One region of the Ruminococcus hominis genome, then DNA from elsewhere that is predicted to be linked to it. Evidence: a T-box and tRNA genes for the amino acid it is inferred to sense, from the RefSeq annotation. Region 1 holds a T-box; the other holds one or more tRNA genes.

The links. The T-box of region 1 lies ahead of proS (proline--tRNA ligase). A T-box ahead of a tRNA ligase gene usually reads a tRNA of that ligase, here a tRNA-Pro.
Region 2: it has a tRNA-Pro gene. The T-box ahead of proS (proline--tRNA ligase) is inferred to sense a tRNA for this amino acid. The anticodon was not compared.

Annotation. Positions count from the first base shown of each region.
Region 1 is NZ_JACOPE010000001.1:567,656-571,037, forward strand. Features, by position in the region: gene H8S40_RS02480 (toxic anion resistance protein) at 1-1,114, shown strand, start outside; T-box leader at 1,297-1,499, shown strand; gene proS (proline--tRNA ligase) at 1,613-3,055, shown strand; gene rpsL (30S ribosomal protein S12) at 3,291-3,382, shown strand, end outside.
Region 2 is NZ_JACOPE010000001.1:2,699,713-2,703,094, forward strand. Features, by position in the region: gene H8S40_RS12010 (permease prefix domain 1-containing protein) at 1-847, opposite strand, end outside; gene H8S40_RS12015 (PadR family transcriptional regulator) at 863-1,195, opposite strand; tRNA gene H8S40_RS12020 (tRNA-Lys) at 1,497-1,569, opposite strand; tRNA gene H8S40_RS12025 (tRNA-His) at 1,628-1,701, opposite strand; tRNA gene H8S40_RS12030 (tRNA-Arg) at 1,707-1,780, opposite strand; tRNA gene H8S40_RS12035 (tRNA-Gly) at 1,830-1,900, opposite strand; tRNA gene H8S40_RS12040 (tRNA-Pro) at 1,905-1,979, opposite strand; tRNA gene H8S40_RS12045 (tRNA-Leu) at 2,044-2,124, opposite strand; tRNA gene H8S40_RS12050 (tRNA-Lys) at 2,186-2,258, opposite strand; tRNA gene H8S40_RS12055 (tRNA-Gln) at 2,290-2,361, opposite strand; tRNA gene H8S40_RS12060 (tRNA-His) at 2,421-2,494, opposite strand; tRNA gene H8S40_RS12065 (tRNA-Arg) at 2,500-2,573, opposite strand; tRNA gene H8S40_RS12070 (tRNA-Gly) at 2,623-2,693, opposite strand; tRNA gene H8S40_RS12075 (tRNA-Pro) at 2,698-2,772, opposite strand; gene H8S40_RS12080 (metallophosphoesterase family protein) at 3,354-3,382, opposite strand, start outside.

The sequences.
Region 1 (3,382 bases):
GCCTACATTGACATTAGATCCATTTCAAACAGCAGAAGAGAAACAAGAACCGGCTGTGGTAGAAGAAAAGAAAGAAGAAGTTATAGCGGAAGAAAATGTTTTGTCAGAAGAAGAAAGGCAGATGGCGGAGAAATTTGCAGAGCAGATTGATCTTACAAATTCTAATATGATTCTGCAGTATGGAGCAGGCACACAAAAGAAGATGGCGGATTTTTCGGAAAGTGCACTGGAGAATGTGAGAACAAAAGATCTTGGCGAAGTGGGTAATTTGTTGAGCGGTGTAGTAAAGGAACTGAAATCTTTTGATGAAGAGGAAGAAAAAGGATTTCTGGGAATATTTAAGAAAAGCTCAAACAAGCTCACAGCAATGAAAACAAAGTATGCCAAGGCAGAGACGAATGTAAATCAAATATGTAAAGTGCTGGAATCACATCAGGTTCAGCTTATGAAAGATGTTGCACTTCTGGATAAGATGTATGAATTGAATCTTACTTATTATAAAGAATTAACTATGTACATTGTAGCCGGAAAGAAAAAATTAAATGAAGTCAGAAACGGAGAACTTCAGGATTTGTTACAGAAAGCACAGGCAACAGGGCTTGCAGAAGATGCACAGGCGGCGAAAGATTTAGATTCTATGTGTAATCGCTTTGAAAAGAAATTACATGATCTTGAGCTGACTCGCCAGATTTCGATGCAGACAGCACCACAGATCAGACTGGTACAGGGAAATGATACGTTGATGGTAGAAAAAATCCAGTCGACGATTGTGAATACAATTCCGTTATGGAAGAGTCAGATGGTACTTGGGCTGGGAGTAGAACATTCTGCACAGGCGGCTGCAGCACAGCGTGAAGTGACAAATATGACAAATGAACTGTTGAAGAAAAATGCAGAGAAATTAAAGATGGCAACGATAGATACAGTGAAAGAGTCGGAGAGAGGAATCGTTGATATCGAGACATTAAAACAGACAAACGAATCCTTGATCTCTACATTAGATGAGGTGATGCATATTCAGCAGGAAGGCCGTGAAAAACGAAAAGCAGCGGAGCAGGAGATGCAGAAACTGGAGTTGGATTTGAAACAAAAATTGTTGCAGATCCAGAAGTAATAAGAGGTGGAAATGCAGTTACTGTTCACTCCCGTGTCAATCACTACGCTGATTGACACGGAGGATGCACGTTTTACCTTGAACGGCATCTCGCCCATCGCCAAAGGCGATTTAAAATGGCGAGATGCGTTTGCCTATCTTGACATTTTTGGGTAATTCGGGTAAAATTGCAACGATATGTGATATGAGCGTTGAACAGGGTTAGTATATGTTGGAGACGGCACAGAGAGGGAATCATTTGCTGGGAGATTTCTGCGGAGATAATATAGAACCTGCCTGGGAGCTTCTGTATGAAAGTACAGCGTAAGTCAGCGTTAATGACAGATAAAGAGAATCACAACAGTGGTTAATTAGGGTGGTACCGCCGAGAACTTCGGTCCCTTTTCGTTTGGAAGGGAATGGAAGTTCCCGGCGTTTTTTATTTCCGAAGGCAGGTGCATTTTTAGAAATGAAAAATGTATTCCGATAAAAATAAAATAAAAAGAAAGGAAAGCAGCAATGGCAAAAGAAAAGAAATTAGTACAGTCAATTACAGCAAGAGATGAGGATTTTGCACAGTGGTACACAGATGTTGTACGCGAAGCAAAGTTATGTGATTATTCAGGAGTAAAAGGATGTCTGAATTATCTTCCGAATGGCTATGCAATCTGGGAAAATATCCAGGCAAATCTTGATAAGAGATTTAAAGAAACAGGAGTGCAGAATGTATATCTTCCTGTTTTGATTCCAGAGTCATTACTTCAGAAAGAGAAAGATCATATTGAAGGTTTCGCACCGGAAGTTGCATGGGTAACAAAAGGTGGCGAAGAGCCTCTTCAGGAGAGATTCTGTATCAGACCTACATCAGAAACATTATTCTGTGATGTATGGAGCAAGACAGTGCAGTCTTATCGTGATCTTCCAAAGGTTTGGAATCAGTGGTGCTCTGTATTGCGTTGGGAAAAGACAACAAGACCATTCCTTCGTTCAAGAGAATTTTTATGGCAGGAAGGTCATACGATCCATGCAACATATGAAGAAGCAGAAGAACGTACATTAATGATGCGTGATGTATACAAAGATTTTGTAGAAAATGATCTTGCTATTCCGCTTGTTACAGGAAAGAAAACACCAAGCGAGAAATTTGCAGGAGCAGAAGATACTTATACAATTGAAGCACTGATGCATGACGGAAAAGCTCTGCAGTCAGGTACAAGCCATTTCTTTGGAAATGCATTTGCAGATGCTTATGGAATCAGTTACTCAGATAAAGAGAACAAGCTTCACAGTGTATATGAGACATCATGGGGATTGTCTACACGTATTATTGGAGCAATCATTATGGTACATGGTGATGACAGTGGTCTGGTACTTCCACCACACATCGCACCGGTTCAGACAAGAGTAGTTCCGATTGCCCAGCATAAAGAAGGTGTCTTAGACAAAGCAAATGAATTACTTGCAGCATTAAAGGCAGCAGGATATCGTGCAGAGATTGATGATTCAGAGAAGAGCCCTGGATGGAAGTTTAGTGAGCAGGAGATGCTTGGAATCCCTACACGTATTGAAATCGGACCAAAAGATATCGAAAACGGACAGGTTGTTATTGTACGTCGTGATACAAGAGAAAAGATTGTGGTTGCTTTAGATGAAATCGAAACAAGATTGTCAGAAATTCTTGAAGACATTCAGAAAGCACTTTTTGAGAAAGCAAAAGCGTTTAGAGATTCACATATTCACACAGCAACAAACATGGATGAGATGAAAGACATCGCTGAAAACCAGATTGGATTTATCCGTGCAATGTGGTGTGGAGATGATGCTTGTGAAGAAGCAATCAAAGACCAGACAGGCGGGGTGACATCAAGATGTATTCCAGAAGAACAGGAAGAAATTTCTAATGTATGTGTATGTTGCGGAAAACCTGCTAAACATATGGTATATTGGGGAAAAGCATATTAAGATTTACTGCATCCTCCGTGTCAATCACCTTATTGGTTGGCACGGAGGATGTACATTTTAAAATAATGCTGAAAACCCCTTGACTTTTCGCTGAAAACATACTAAACTAACAAGCGTGCACACGAGCATACTATGTTTTTGTGCGCTAAATTACAAAAGATAATATGAATTTATTATCTGCAACCCCTCATTCTCATAAGAGATGAGGCAACGAAATCATAGGAGGTGAAAAAGAATGCCAACATTTAACCAGTTAGTTAGAAAAGGACGTCAGACTTCTGAAAAGAAATCTACAGCACCAGCTCTTCAGAAAGGATACAACTCACT
Region 2 (3,382 bases), 2.1 Mb from region 1:
CCGGTATCAGAACAACAACTACTCCGATTCCCGTAAGTACTGCTTTTTTACAAACCTGAAACCAGCCTTTGTAAACAGCCGCCGCCAAAACCACACAATAAACCACTTCCAGTATCATTGCCGCAATCAGGCTCTGGCATCTTATGATCAGAAAATAAGACGGAATGATCATCCAGAGGATTGCCTTTAAAATTCCTCGGTATCCCTGACCTCTGTAACTATATAATATCGCTGCAAACAACGGAATTGTCAGCCAGAGCAAATCAATCAGATTCAATACAATATTTCCGAAAGGCATTATGATATATCTTGTTGACCCATACATTTTCGCACCGGCGACCTGCAGTCCAATGAAAAGTAACACCTGATATGCGATCAAGATTGGTTTTGCATAAACCGCAATCCTCGTATAATCCATATAGCAAATGCCGATCATCAGCACAAGTCCGAGTAAAAGTGCCGGCAGTTCCAGAGATGTATGCCAGCTCGATGACGCTCCTACCCAGAACAATTCTTCTGTTTTTCCCGCACTCTGCTCAATACCTAAAACGGTCTGATACATAACACTTCGTAAAAGATAGCCTGCAAGACTTAATCCAACGATCAGTGCGATCATCCCCCACGCCATTGTCGGCCGGTGGATTCTGTCCATCTCAAGCCCGACTTCTACCGGATCTCCCATCTCTCGAATCGCAGCTTCTTCCGCTTCTGTCTGACCCATTCCCTCACCTAGGAATTCTGCTTTCTGATCCTCAATGTGATCATTGATTTCCTGTTCTATCGTCGCTCTTGCCATCTTACAGCGAATCTGTTCTGTTAATATATGCAAATACTCCTCTCGTCTCATCAAACATCACCCCTTCTAACAAACCGCTGCATTTAGCACATTCACTACAGCTGATGAATAAATTTCCCACTCTTCTTTCTTCTCTGCTAAAACTTTCCTCCCAGTTTTCGTAATACTGTAATACTTACGGACCTTGCCGCCAACCTCTTTCTCATAGACCGTCAGATATTTCTTATCTTCCATCCCATGAAGTAATGGATATAATGTTCCTGCCTTTAATTCAAATACATTCTGGGACTTTTCTCTTAAGGTCTCGATCATCTCGTAACCATACATATCCTTTTCAGATAAAAGCTTTAATAACAACATCGTTGTGCTTCCTGATACCAGACTTCTATCAACTGCCATAACAATTCCTCCTAATCTTCTGATTTCACGTTAACCGTACACTTCTTAACATTCTCATTGCAAAATGACGCGCACCTCTGCAATCCTGCCGGAGGCTATATCAACTGGGGGATTGACTCCCAGCTGATATATCGGTTATCTATATATCTTAGCTTGATTATATATCGACTATCTATATATGTCAATAAAAGAATCCTCAATTCTTTACATTTTCAATATATAAAAAAAACAAACAGACAGTAATTGTAAGCTAGCAACAAAAAAAAGACCAATGAATACAATCATTGATCTTTTCCTACAGTGAGCGTGCGGGGATTCGAACCCCGGACAACTTGATTAAAAGTCAAGTGCTCTACCACCTGAGCTACACGCCCATATTAAATTATTTTGATTAACCGAACTTGTATAATCGGCAAATTTTCTTTTGAAAAGGGTGGGTAGTGGGACTCGAACCCACGATATCCGGAACCACAATCCGACGCGCTAACCAACTGCACCATACCCACCATACCGAGCCTGGGGGGATTCGAACCCTCGACCTACGGCTTAGAAGGCCGTTGCTCTATCCAGCTGAGCTACAGACTCATATCATATTCCCCTTTTCTCTGGTTTCCTACGAAAACTCCGTAAGAAAAGCGGGTGATGGGAATCGAACCCACGTATCCAGCTTGGAAGGCTGGTGTTCTACCATTGAACTACACCCGCAAAGTCGGGGTGACAGGATTCGAACCTGCGACCTCCTGGTCCCAAACCAGGCGCTCTAGCCAAGCTGAGCCACACCCCGATATTAACATTTTTATTCAGATTTGCATCATTCTTATGAACTCTATGCCACAAATCTGGCTTACTGCGGATGACAGGACTTGAACCTGCACGTCGTAAACACTAGATCCTAAGTCTAGCGCGTCTGCCAATTCCGCCACATCCGCATATCTCCTCTAATATGTGATGGAGAAAAAAATAGAACAAACAGCACACTGCTTGTTCCAGTGAGCGTGCGGGGATTCGAACCCCGGACAACTTGATTAAAAGTCAAGTGCTCTACCACCTGAGCTACACGCCCTCATAAAACTATCCTAATTATTCAGGTAAAACTGGGCTAGCTGGATTCGAACCAGCGAATGCAGGAGTCAAAGTCCTGTGCCTTACCGCTTGGCGATAGCCCATCAAAGACTTCTATCGACACCGCTTATTTAACTGGTGTTTCATCCATTCTTAAGAAAAGGGTGGGTAGTGGGACTCGAACCCACGATATCCGGAACCACAATCCGACGCGCTAACCAACTGCACCATACCCACCATACCGAGCCTGGGGGGATTCGAACCCTCGACCTACGGCTTAGAAGGCCGTTGCTCTATCCAGCTGAGCTACAGACTCATATCATATTCCCCTTTTCTCTGGTTTCCTACGAAAATTCCGTAAGAAAAGCGGGTGATGGGAATCGAACCCACGTATCCAGCTTGGAAGGCTGGTGTTCTACCATTGAACTACACCCGCAAAGTCGGGGTGACAGGATTCGAACCTGCGACCTCCTGGTCCCAAACCAGGCGCTCTAGCCAAGCTGAGCCACACCCCGATATTGTGCTTTGTTTCCGTCTCATCCGTAAGACAAGAGTTATTATATTGCAAGGAAAAGGAAAAGTCAACACCTTTTTTTATTTTTTTTATTTTTTTTATTTTTTCTTTTTCTGGTGTCTAATGTATCTATATCCTGGGTTTATTCACTGTCGTAGATGTTCTTTGGGCAACTGATGTATCTGCACTGCCTTGATATTTGCTTCCACAGATACTCTTTTTCAGGCCAATGTATCTACAACTTGCTCTTCTTTGAACTTGCAGATGCTTTTCAGCCTGCTTGGCCTGTATAATTGCATCTGCATCTTGCCTTTTCTAGAACTTGAGGATACTTCCTTCGCAAATTTTGCATCTACATCACACGTTTTCGATAACGTGAGGATGCTCCTCAGTAAAATTACGCATCCCCAACCTACTCTTTCTATACCTTGCAGATACTCTCCAGTAAAATTCTGCTCTTTCATTCATCAAACACGCGATAACGTACTGTAAGAAAACATCAGATATGTATTTCCCGCTGACGGAGTCTGACAAAAATTCATATCTGATGTTTCTTATAAGACCTTATCACTACTTAATACCCTAAATATCAAGATAACGCTCTTCAAAAT